DNA from 3 places in the Mesorhizobium sp. WSM4837 genome. Region 2 is predicted to be linked to each of the others. Evidence: predicted binding sites of a transcription regulator. Region 2 holds the regulator's gene; each other region holds the start of a gene.
What was found. The regulator PhoB, encoded in region 2, activates phosphate uptake and scavenging genes when phosphate is short. The targets are predictions, from matches to a motif close to TGTCATNNANCTGTCAT.
Positions count from the first base shown of each region.

Region 1: a site for PhoB is predicted at 2,043-2,059, ahead of AC0L3D_RS23305 (RNA degradosome polyphosphate kinase). Genes of this name have one in related genera too.
Region 3: a site for PhoB is predicted at 1,940-1,956, ahead of AC0L3D_RS10550 (PhoX family protein). Genes of this name have one in related genera too.

Region 1 is NZ_JBVVQE010000044.1:14,776-18,927, reverse strand. Features, by position in the region: gene AC0L3D_RS23320 (TIGR02117 family protein) at 1-178, shown strand, start outside; gene AC0L3D_RS23315 (FAD-dependent monooxygenase) at 416-1,642, opposite strand; gene AC0L3D_RS23310 (zinc-finger domain-containing protein) at 1,658-1,903, opposite strand; gene AC0L3D_RS23305 (RNA degradosome polyphosphate kinase) at 2,223-4,152, shown strand, end outside.
Region 2 is NZ_JBVVQE010000034.1:64,433-68,584, reverse strand. Features, by position in the region: gene AC0L3D_RS20445 (ROK family protein) at 138-1,385, shown strand; gene phoB (phosphate regulon transcriptional regulator PhoB) at 1,655-2,344, opposite strand; gene phoU (phosphate signaling complex protein PhoU) at 2,361-3,068, opposite strand; gene pstB (phosphate ABC transporter ATP-binding protein PstB) at 3,104-3,919, opposite strand; gene pstA (phosphate ABC transporter permease PstA) at 3,932-4,152, opposite strand, start outside.
Region 3 is NZ_JBVVQE010000014.1:19,061-23,212, forward strand. Features, by position in the region: gene AC0L3D_RS10530 (SulP family inorganic anion transporter) at 1-69, opposite strand, end outside; gene AC0L3D_RS10535 (helix-turn-helix domain-containing protein) at 192-461, opposite strand; gene AC0L3D_RS10540 (phosphatase PAP2 family protein) at 661-1,362, opposite strand; gene AC0L3D_RS10545 (hypothetical protein) at 1,482-1,820, opposite strand; gene AC0L3D_RS10550 (PhoX family protein) at 2,025-4,013, shown strand; partial or broken gene AC0L3D_RS10555 (GNAT family N-acetyltransferase) at 4,104-4,152, opposite strand, start outside.

The DNA of each region.
Region 1 (4,152 bases), on a different contig from region 2:
GATCGAGAATGCCGCTTATTCCAAGTTCGACCGCTTCTACGAAGCCAACGGCCATTTCAATGCGCTGGTTGGCTGCAACACCTGGACAGCGGCGGCTCTGCGTATCGCCGGCCTGCGGACAGGCTGGTGGAATCCGCTGCCGGCCTCACTCGACCTGTCGATGCGGATTTATAATTGATGCTCCGGGTAATCAGCGCCTCATCCCGGCGCGCCCTCTCTGTCCTGCCGGACATCTCCCCCACAAGGAGGCCCAAGGAGGGAGATATTCTGTTTCGGCGCCGCGCTTCATCCTGCAACGTTGGAGATTGGCAAAAGCCGAGGTGACGGCCGATCTCCCCCCAAGTGGGGAGATGCCAAGTTTTTGGCAAAGAGGGCAGGACAGAAGGGGGCGCTGTCCCGCCAACCGGTCGAGCTTTCATTGCCGATCGCCATCCGGCGGCCGCCAGCCATAGAGCCAGTCGAGATCGGCCGCGAGCTTTTCCGGCGAGCGCCACTTCAGGAACAGGTTGCGCGCGACGGCCACCGGCCCCGCTGCATGCCAGGCGAGCCGGTTGACGGCACCGCGGCGGGCGACCTTGGCGACACGCGGCCGCCGCATCTTCTCCCAGGCGGCAAGCGCGCCCCAAGGATCGGCGGGTGAGGCGGCGACAAAGCCGGCAAGGGTTGCGGCATCCTCGATCGCCATCGCCGCCCCCTGCGCCGCGAACGGCGTCATCGCATGCGCCGCATCGCCGATCAGCGCGATGCCGGCGGGCGTCGTCCATGGCTGTGCCTGGTCTACCGTATGGATCGGCCACGCAGCCCACGGGCCGGCATCCTCGGCAAGCCGGGCCAGTGCTGCCGCCGTGCCACGCATGGCGCCGAGGAGGATATTGGGGTCGGCGTGGCCCGACCAGCGCTCGGCGATGATCTCGCCCCTGGTGAAGGCAGCCAGGTTGAACGCCGTGCCGTTGCTGACCGGATAGGCGACGAGGTGGAAGCCGGGATGCAGGAAGGTGGTCACGCAATTGGCGGCGCCGACCGCCGCAAGGGCTTCTCCTGCGACACTGTCTGCACTGATCGTAGCGCGCCAGGCAAGCTCGCCCGAAAACCGGCTTTTGGCCGCAAACCCGCCAAAAGCCCGGATCGCCGACCAGACGCCGTCGGCGCCGATCAGCAGAAAGCCGCCGGCTTCGACTGTCTTGCCGGCAATCTCGACTGTTGCCGTGGCATGGCGCGGTCCTATGGCGATGCCGCCGACGCGCGCGCCGGTGACGAGACTGATGTCCGGCCGTTCGGCAAGGCGCGCCATCAGTGCATCTTGCAGGTCAGCCCGATGAGCGACGAGATAAGGCGCCTGCCAGCGCCTTTCGGCCGCTTCGCCAAGCGGCACCCGCGCCAGCTCACGTAGCGTGGCGGCGTCCTTGAGCACGACCGCCTCCGGCCGCACCGCCGCCGGCAACAGCCGGTCGAGCACGCCGAGCTGGCGAAGGATGCGCGTCGCGTTGGGTGAGAGCTGGATGCCGGCACCGGCCGCTTCGAGGCGCGGCGCCTGTTCGAACAGCCGCACCAGATAGCCGCGCTCGGAAAACGCCAGTGCCGCGGTCAGTCCGGCGACGCCGGCTCCGGCGATAACGACCTGCCGGGACCGGTTGTCGTCCATCGGATGGTGTGCGCGTCAGGCGGCCTGGTGGATATAGAGGCATCCGGCAGGCTGCGTTTCCGTCGCCTTCAGCTTTGGCGAATAGCGATAAAGCGTCGAGCAATAGGGGCAGACCTTTTCATTGTCGTCGCCCATGTCGAGAAACACATGCGGATGGTCGAAAGGCGGGTTGGCGCCGGTGCACATGAATTCCTTGACGCCGATGTCGATCGCCGCATAACCCGCATCGTTCTGGAAATGGGGAATGGAACCGCCTGCCATCGTCGTCTCCTATATTTGCTGCATGACCCCGGATCATGTGCAAAATCAAAATTCCACCGCGTCCTTTGCGCGTCCAAAGGACGCGCCGCGCTGTACCTGGATTGCATCTGGATCATAAGCAGTCTCTTTGCAAGATCGATGAAATCAAACTGTCGTAAAAGCCTGTCACAGGATAAGCTAAGCCGATTAAGGCATGGCCCCGAAAACCGAATTCGGTTTTGCTGGGGATCATGCGTAGCTTAAGTGGCGGGAGCGTCCTTTTGCGCGTCCGCAACGACGCGCGACGCTGTGGCCAGCGGGTGCGAAACGAGCAGGAACCATGAACGAACTAAAGCCGGTGCAGAGCGAATTCACCACTGTCGAGGTGGCGAGCCCAGAGGGCGGCAATCCGGACCGCTTCGTCAACCGCGAGTTTTCCTGGCTGCAATTCAACCGCCGCGTCCTCGAAGAATCGCTGAACGCCAACCATCCGCTGCTCGAGCGGGTGCGCTTCCTGTCGATTTCGGCCGCCAATCTCGACGAGTTCTTCATGGTCCGTGTCGCCGGTCTCGCCGGCCAGGTTCGCGAAGGCATCACGCTGAAGAGCGCGGACGGCCGCACCCCTGAACAACAGCTGGAACAATTGCTGCGCGAGGTCGAGCGCCTGCAGGAGGACCAGCAGAACAGCCTATCCGCTCTGATGCTGCTGCTCGACAAGGAAGGCATCGAGAGCATCAGCCGCGATGGGCTGACCAAGGACGAGAAGACCTGGCTCGAGGATCATTTCCAGGAGCAGGTGTTTCCGGTGCTCACACCGCTGTCGATCGACCCGGCGCATCCGTTCCCGTTCATTCCCAATCTCGGCTTCTCGATGGCGCTGCAACTGCGCCACCGCAGGAATGGCGAGGAGATGAGCGCGCTGTTGCGTCTGCCGGTGGCGCTGAAGCGCTTCATCCGCTTGCCTGACCGCAAGCATCATGTCCGCTTCATTCCGCTGGAAGAAGCGGTCGGCCTCTATATCGGCAAGCTGTTCCCCGGCTACGAGGTCAAGGGCTCCGGTACGTTCCGCATCATCCGCGACAGTGACATCGAGGTCGAGGAGGAGTCCGAGGATCTTGTGCGCCTGTTCGAGACGGCGCTGAAACGGCGTCGTCGCGGCTCGGTCATCCGCATCGAATTCGACAAGCTGATGCCGGCCGAACTGCGCGAGTTCGTCGCCGGCGAGCTTGGCGTCTCGTCGAGCCGGATCAGCGTGCTCACCGGTCCGCTGGCGCTCAGCCAGATTTCCGAGATCGTCGCCATCGCCCGCGACGATCTCAAATTCAAGCCTTACAATCCGCGCTTTCCCGAACGCATCCGCGAGCACGGCGGCGACTGTTTCGCCGCCATCCGCGAGAAGGACATCATCGTTCATCACCCCTACGAATCCTTCGACGTGGTGGTGCAGTTCCTGCGCCAGGCGATGGCCGATCCGGAAGTGGTGGCGATCAAGCAGACGCTCTATCGCACCTCGAACGACAGCCCGATCGTGCGCGCTTTGGTCGACGCGGCGGAGGCCGGCAAGTCGGTGACCGCGCTGGTCGAGCTCAAGGCGCGTTTCGACGAGGAAGCCAACATCCGCTGGGCGCGCGACCTCGAGCGCGCCGGCGTTCAGGTCGTGTTCGGCTTCCTCGAACTGAAGACCCACGCGAAAATGTCGCTGGTGGTGCGGCGCGAGGACGGCAAGCTGCGCAATTATGTGCATCTCGGCACCGGCAACTACCATCCGGTCACCGCGCGCATCTACACCGACTTGTCCTTCTTCACCACCGCTCCGACAATCGCCCGCGATGTCGCCCAGCTGTTCAATTTTATCACCGGCTACGCCGAGCCGACCGAGGAGATGCGGCTGGCCACCTCGCCGTTCACGCTGCGCAAGCGCATCCTCAAGCACATTTCGGACGAGATTGGCCATGCGCTGGAGGGCAGGCCGGCCCGCATCTGGATGAAGATGAATTCGCTGGTCGACCCGATCATCATCGACGCGCTCTATGACGCCAGCCGCGCCGGCGTCGAGATCGATCTCGTCGTGCGCGGCATCTGCTGCCTGAGGCCCCAAGTGCCGGGCCTGTCGGAAAACATAAGGGTCAAGTCGATCGTCGGCCGCTTCCTCGAACACAGCCGAATCTATTGTTTCGGCAACGGCCATGGACTGCCGTCGGACGGGGCGATCGTCTACATCTCATCGGCCGATTTGATGCCGCGCAATCTCGACCGCCGCGTCGAAACCA
Region 2 (4,152 bases):
ATTTTAACGTCCTGTCGGGCTTTTTTTCGAGGCTCGGAATAAATAATGACAGCCCCTTCTGCTTCTGCCAGTATTTGTCCGACATACCGACGGCTTCCGATTCATGAGCGGCCGCGGCAATGAGGAGGAAACAAAAAATGTCGGTGGGAATCCGTCATGACGATCTGCGCCGGCGCAACCGGGCGATGGTGATTTCGGCCGTGCGCCGGGCAGGCCAGCCGTCGCGGACCGAGATCGCCGCGACCACCGGCCTCAGCCATTCGACCATATCGGCGATCTCTGCCGACCTGATCCAGGAAGGCATCCTGGCCGAGAGCAAGGCGAGCGAGACGGTTTCGCTGAAACGCGGCCGGCCGCAGGTCGGCCTCAGCCTCAATCCGCAAGCCGCTGCGGTGTTGGCCGTCGTGTTGTCGCTGAATTTCCTGTCGGTCGCCGTCATCGATTATGCCGGACAAGTGGTCGCCGAGGAACAGCGCCGGCTGGACACGCTGACCATGTCGCGTGACGCGCTGATCGAGGAATGTGTCGCCATCGTCCGGCGCCGGCTCGAAGATCCCGACCTCGATGTCCAAAGCGTCGCCCGCATCGCGCTGGCGATCCAGGGCATCACCGATTCCCACGCGCGCGCCATGTTGTGGTCGCCGATCACGCCGCAGACGAACATCGCCTTCGCCGACATTCTGGAACGCGAGTTCGGCATCCCGGCCATCATGGAGAACGACTGCAACATGATGGCCGTGGCGCTGCGCTGGCGCCACCCGGATCGCTACCGCGACGATTTCATCGCCATCCTGCTCTCGCACGGCATCGGTATGGGGCTGGTGCTGAAGGGCGAGCTGTTCACCGGCACCCACTCCTCAGGCGGCGAATTCGGCCACATGATCCATCGGCCGGGCGGCGCGCTTTGCCGCTGCGGGCGGCGCGGCTGCGTCGAGGCTTATGCCGGCAACTACGCCATCTGGCGCAACGCAAGGCTGTTGAGCGAGAACGCCGAGCCGGTCGCCGATGTCAGCGACGCCGACATGCGGGCCTTGGCGGCCCGGGCGCGCGAGATGGACGGACCGGAGCGCGAAGCCTACCGCAAGGCCGGCGAGGCGCTCGGCTTCGGGCTCGGCAGCCTGTTTGCGCTGATCGATCCGGCGCCGGTGGCCATGGTCGGCGCCAGCGCTGCCGCCTTCGACCTGATCGAGCCGGCCCTGCGCGAGGCCATCGCCCAGACCGCCGGCGGCCAGCATTCGGGTTCGATTTCCTTCGACACCGAGCCGAACGAGCTGCCGCTGATCCGCGAAGGCTGCGCCATGCGGGCGCTAAGCTTCGTCGACCAGGAGATTTTCGCGCCGAGCATCCAGGCACGAGCCGGCTCGGTCGGAAAGAACGTGGCTTGAAGGATTCCCGGGTCGCGACTTGGGGTGTGTTGAGATTCAGGTCAGGCCGAGTCGAGAATGGTGGGTTCCGAGAACCGGAGCGGAGCGTACTTTTGGGTACGTGAGCCCGCGCATGACCCCGAAATCGAGATCGATTTCGGAAAGGTCGTGCGCAAAATCAAAGTTCTACAGCGTCCTTTGCGTGCCCAACAGGGCGCGCGGCGCTGTAGGTAAGCGCAGGAAGCCGCCGTTCGCAGGCCGGCATCACCTGAATATCAGCACATCCCTAGCTAGTCTTCCCTGATCGCATAGCCGGCGCCGCGGATGGTGCGGATGACATCGGGCATGCGACCATTGTTGACCGCCTTGCGCAACCGGCCGACATGGACGTCCACCGTGCGCTCGTCGATGTAGATCGTCTCGCCCCAGACATTGTCGAGCAACTGACTGCGCGAGAAGACCCGGCCCGGGTGGCGCATCATGAATTCGAGCAGCCGGAATTCGGTCGGCCCGAGCCGGATCTCGCTCTTCTTGCGATAGACCCGGTGCGATTCACGATCGAGCATGATGTCGCCGACCTTGAGCACGCTGGACAGCACTTCCGGCTTGGCGCGGCGCAGCAGCGCCTTGACCCTGGCCATGAATTCCGGTGTCGAGAACGGCTTGACCAGATAGTCGTCGGCTCCGGTCGAAAGGCCGCGCACCCGGTCGCTCTCCTCGCCGCGCGCGGTCAGCATGATGATCGGCAGCCGCTCGGTTTCGGGGCGCACCCGAAGGCGCCGGCAAAGCTCGATGCCGGAAACCGCCGGCACCATCCAGTCGAGCACCAAAAGATCGGGCACGTTTTCCTGCAGCCGGATTTCGGCCTCGTCACCGCGCGTCACCACCTCGACCTGATAGCCTTCGGATTCCAGATTGTAACGGAGGAGGACGCCTAGCGGCTCTTCATCCTCCACCACCATGATGCGCGGCGCGATCATCGGCCGGTCACTCCTGTCATGTCGCCGGCGCCGACATCGTCGTTTCGTCGAGCTTCGGGCGATCTGCCGGCAATTGCTGCCCGGTCACGACAAAATAGGCGTTTTCGGCAATGTTGGTGACATGATCGCCGATACGCTCGAGATTCTTGGCGCAGAACAGAAGGTGCGTGCAGGCGGTGATGTTGCGCGGATCCTCCATCATGTAAGTCAGGAGTTCGCGAAAAACCGCCGTATATTTCACGTCGATCTTCTGGTCGTCGGCGCGCAGTTCCTTCAACGCGCCGGCATCGCGCGACACATAGTGCTCGACCACGCCGCGCAGCTGCACAAGAACGAGATCCGCCATCGCGTCGATACCGTGCGACAGATTACGCGGCGTCGCGCTCTGCCCGACTGCGCTGACCCGCTTGGCAATGTTCTTGGCCAGATCGCCGATGCGCTCGAGATCGCCCGCCATGCGGATTGCGCCAACCACGGCGCGCAGATCCTGCGCCATCGGCTGCCGCTTGGCGATCAGCGTGATCGCGCTGTCGTCGAGCTCGCGCTGCCGCGCATCCATGATGGCGTCATCCGAGACGACGCGCTGCGCCATCGCATTGTCCGACGCAAGCAACGCGCGGATCGAGGCCGCGACCATTGCGGCGGCGAGCTCGTCCATGTCGCGGATCAGCCGGTCGATGTGCTCCAGTTCCTCGTCGAAAGATGCGACGGTGTGTTCACCCATGGTGCTGTCCTCGTGTTCGAAATTCGCCGGACCGCTCAGCCGAACCGGCCGGTGATGTAGTCCTGGGTGCGCTTGTCGTCGGGGTTGGTGAACATCTTGTCGGTCGCGCCCTCCTCGACCAGATAGCCGAGATGGAACATCGCCGTGCGTTGCGACACGCGCGCCGCCTGCTGCATCGAATGGGTGACGATGACGATCGTATAGTTCTGGCGCAGTTCGTCGATCAGTTCCTCGACGCGGGCGGTGGCGATCGGATCGAGCGCCGAACAGGGCTCGTCCATCAGGATCACTTCCGGCGACACCGCGATGGCGCGCGCGATGCACAGGCGCTGCTGCTGTCCGCCGGACAGTCCAGTACCCGACTCGAGCAGGCGATCCTTGACCTCGTTGAACAGGCCGGCCTTCTTCAGGCTCGATTCGACGATGCCGTCCAACTCGGCCTTGCTCCTGGCCAGGCCGTGGATGCGCGGACCGTAGGCGACGTTTTCGTAGATCGACTTCGGAAACGGGTTCGGCTTCTGGAATACCATGCCCACGCGAGCTCGCAACTCGACGACATCGATTTTCGGGTCGTAGACGTTCTCGCCGTCGAGCGTGATCTTGCCGCTCACCCGCGCGATATCGATGGTGTCGTTCATTCGGTTCAGGCAACGCAGGAACGTCGACTTGCCACAGCCCGATGGCCCGATCAACGCCGTCACCTGATGCTCGCGGACATCGAGATCGACGTCGAACAGAGCTCGCTTCTCGCCGTAGTGAACAGAGACCTTTTCGCCCTTCATCTTGATCGAAGGGGCGTTGGTTGCGCTGCTCAGTTTCTGCTCGACGCCGGCTTCCGTCATGATGTTCATATCCTCTACTCCTTACCAGCGCCGCTCGAAGCGCCTGCGCAGTATCACCGCGATGGCATTCATGATGACCAAAAACACCAGCAAAATCAAAATCGCCGCCGAAGTCTTCTGCTGGAACCCCGCTTCCGGGAAATCCGCCCACATGAAAATCTGCACCGGCAGGATCGTCGCGGGATCGGTGAAGCCGCCGGGAATGTCGACGATGAAGGCGACCATGCCGATCATCAGCAACG
Region 3 (4,152 bases), on a different contig from region 2:
CTTCGGCGTGAACAGTTCGGAAAATGTCGGCTGCGCCGGTTGATGAATTGCCCGCTGGGTTCGATGCATGGACTGCCTTCCGCTCCTGATGCATGCCGCCAAAAAGTGCACAGCGGCCACGCATAAAACCAAGCAGGCGGCGGGATCGTCGGCAGGACTGTCGGCGGTCGCCGTCGCGACTCTATTTCGGCTCAGCCTGGCGGGTTCTGCGGCACGACCGGCTTGAGGCGCACCCCCCTGCCGCCGCGCTCGCTGGCCTGGTTCTCGCCGATCAGCTCCACGCCGGCCCGGTCGAGGGCCTGGATGACCTTCATCAGCGTATCGACCACGCCCCTGACCACGCCGTCGCTCGCTTCCATGCGCTGAATGGTTGGAAGCGAAACCCCGGCGCGCTCGGCGAGCGTCTTCTGATCGATGCCGGCCAGAGCCCTTGCGGCGCGCATCTGCGCGGCAGTGATCATCGGCTAAAAACCCCCGTCTGAGTCTGCATTCCATGTATAATACCATCATTGTGATGGATCAAGCATCATCATGCACATGTCAGACATGTGCACACCAGGCCGTTTGCATCTTGGCGAGCCTGCGCGCCCGCTGGGCCAGCACGCCCCAGCCGCCGCAACTTAGAGGAGAATTGGCGCAGCGTCGTTCGGAACGGGCGGTTCAGGCGCCGGCGGTCTGCCCGCGCCATCGCTGGAACGCCCATGCGACCAGCCAGCACAGCATCGCCCAGGCGAAGCCGGCGCACCAGCCGGCCAGCACGTCCGATGGCCAATGAACGCCGAGATAGACGCGGCTGATGCCGACGAGCAGTGCTGTCAGCACGGCAAGTGCCAGCACATAGATCTTGGTCGTTCGCCCAGGCAGGAAACGCGACGCCATGCTGCCCAGCGTCAAATATGTCACCGCCGACAGCATCGCATGGCCGCTTGGAAACGAAAGCGTCGCCACGTCGGCGAGATGCGAGACCAGGTCGGGACGCGGCCGATCGATTCCGAGCTTCAGCGTGCTCGACAGGGCCTGCCCGCCCGCCACCGCGACGAAGACCAGAAACGCTGCTCCCGGCTTGTGGATCAGTAGCAGATAGACGATCACCGCCACTGTGATCAGCCCGAGCACGATGGCGCTGCCGAGGCTGGTAATGTCGCGCATCGCCCCTTCCAGCCATGGCGGTCCGATCGGATTGTCGGGCTGGCCCGCTTCACGGAAGGCGAGCATGATTTCCGTGTCGAAGGCGTGCGGCGTGGTGTCCCGCGCCACCTCCATCAGTTCCTCGAACCCCCACAGCCCGCCGGCGATGACCAGACCGGACAAAAGCACCGGGAATTCGATCCAGTTGAGCAGCTTGCTTGCAGTATTCTTCATCGACCCAATCGTCCTACAGCGCCGCGCGTCCTTTTGGACGCGCACAGGACGCTGTAGCACTTTGATTTGGCGCATGATCCCCAGCGAAAATCGTTTCCGATTTTCGGGGTCATGCGCAACTACAGTTTTTGCAGATAGGGTCCGAGCGTGATCAGCGCCACCGCTGCGACGGCGAGCACGATGCCGGTCGCCTGCAACGAATTGACGCGCTCGCCGAAGAACACCAGTGCCACCACGTTCACCGACACCAGTTGGATCACCGCCGACAGGCTGAACGACACCGACATGCCGAATTCACGGATCAGCCTCAGCATGATCAGATTGCCCGCTGAATAGAGCGCCAGAGTCAGAAGAATCTTGCCGAGGCTCGGCGCCAGACCCCATTGCTTGGCCGCCGTCGCCGCCAGCAGGAAGATCACTGTCGAAATGCCGAGCTGCCCCAGTCCCCAGAAACTCACTTTTTTGTTCCTCCCGACGCCGTGCTTGCGCGCCTGCCGCAGATCTTGTTTCGGAAGCGTCGGTCGCGGTCAAGCGGCCTGATCAAAGACATGAAATCGGGCTGGAAATTGGTCGGCAACGTCATCAAACTGTGATCTGCTGGCGATACGCGGTCAGTCAAGCAACACGCTCCAGCCATCCCAAAGAGCCAGAGGCACGCCCCCATGACTGAACATCGCCCCGACGCCCATTTCCGCACCAGCCTGCTCGAGGAAAACGATGGGCCAGGAACCAATCCCACTGACAACCAGACGATGGGCGAAATCATCGCCGCGCGATTCTCGCGCCGTGGTTTTCTGCAGGGATCGCTCGCGGCAACCGCCATCGCCGCCACCGTCAGCCCGCTCGCGCTGATCCTCGCCGACGATGCCCGCGCCGGCGGCGGCTCGGTCTTCAGTTTCGACGAGGTCGAGGCAGGCGTCGACGACAAGCACCATGTCGCTGCCGGCTACGACGCCGACGTGCTGTTGCGCTGGGGCGATCCGCTGTTTGCCGATTCGCCGGAATTCGATCCGACAAAACAGTCGGCGCAGGCCCAGGAAAGACAGTTTGGCTACAATAACGACTATGTCGGCTATATCCCGATCGACGGCTCGGCCGAGCATGGCCTGCTGGTGGTCAACCACGAATACACCAATCCGCATCTGATGTTCCCGGGCCTTGTCACCATCGTCGATGGGGAGGCCAAGCAGGCGCCGCTGAGCAAGGAACAGGTCGACGTCGAGATGGCCGCGCATGGCGGCACCATCGTCGAGATCCGCAAGGCATCAGGCAAATGGCAGGTGGTGCGCGACGGCAAGCTCAACCGCCGCATCACCGCCAACACCGAGATGGCACTGTCCGGCCCCGTCGCCGGCCACGACCGCGTCAAGACCAGTGCCGATCCGACCGGCACGAAGGTCATCGGCACTGTCAACAATTGTGCCGGCGGCGTCACGCCCTGGGGCACCTACGTCATGGCCGAGGAAAACATACACGGCTATTTCTCGGGCGAGCTGCCGGAAGGCCACAAGGAAGCCACCAACTACAAGCGCCTGGGTATTCCCGAAGGCGCCTATGAATGGGTTGCGCATTACGATCGCTTCGACATCGGCAAGGAGCCGAACGAGCCGAATCGCTTCGGCTGGATTGTTGAGGTCGACGTCAACGATCCGACCTCGGTGCCGAGGAAGCGCACTGCCATGGGCCGCTTCAAGCATGAGGGCGCTGAATCGATCGTCGCCAAGGATGGCCGTGTCGTTTTCTATCTCGGCGACGACGAACGCTTCGACTATGTCTATAAATTCGTCACGGCCGGCAAGTTCAACGCCGAGGACCGCGCCGCCAACATGGATCTCCTCGACGACGGCACGCTCTACGTCGCCAAATTCGCCGAGGACGGGTCGATCGAATGGCTGCCCATCGTCTTCGGCCAGGGCCCGCTGACGGCGGAGAACGGCTTTGCCAGCCAGGCCGACGTGCTGATCGAGACGCGCCGTGCCGCCGATCTGCTCGGTGCCACCAAGATGGATCGCCCCGAGGACATCCAGCCCAATCCGACGACTGGCAAGGTCTACGTCATGCTGACCAACAATTCGAAGCGCAAGACGGACCAGGTCGACGCCGCCAATCCGCGCGCCGAAAACGCCTTCGGCCATATCATCGAGATCGTCGAGGACGGTGGCGATTTCACTGCCGCCAAGGGCAAGTGGGAAGTGCTGTTGAAATGCGGCGATCCCTCAGTGGCCGAAGTTGGCGCCACCTTCTCGACCGCAACCACCGCCAATGGCTGGTTCGGCATGCCGGATAATTGCGCCATCGATTCGGCCGGCCGGCTTTGGGTCTCGACCGATGGCCAGGGCCCGAAGGCCACCGGCCGCACCGATGGCCTGTGGGCGGTCGACACCGAAGGCGAGGCGCGGGCGACCTCGAAACTGTTCTTCCGCGTGCCGATCGGCGCCGAAATGTGCGGCCCGCTATTCACGCCCGACGACCAGACCGCCTTCGTCGCGGTTCAGCATCCGGCCGATGGCGGCGAAGACTGGGAGGCTTTTGGCCGTCCCTCTTACTACGAGGACCCGTCGACCCGCTGGCCTGACTTCAAGCCCGATATGCCGGTGCGGCCGTCGGTCGTCGCCATCACCAAACAGGGCGGTGGCAAGATCGCGGTCTGAATCGCCGCAAGGCGCTAGCAGCGCCAAGGAAGGATTTCTTCGATACGAAATCCTTCCTTTTCCTGATGCGCGGGAATGCGCCTGATGGGCTCATTCGGCGCGCTGAACCACGGCCACGTCCATCATGCTTCTCAACCTG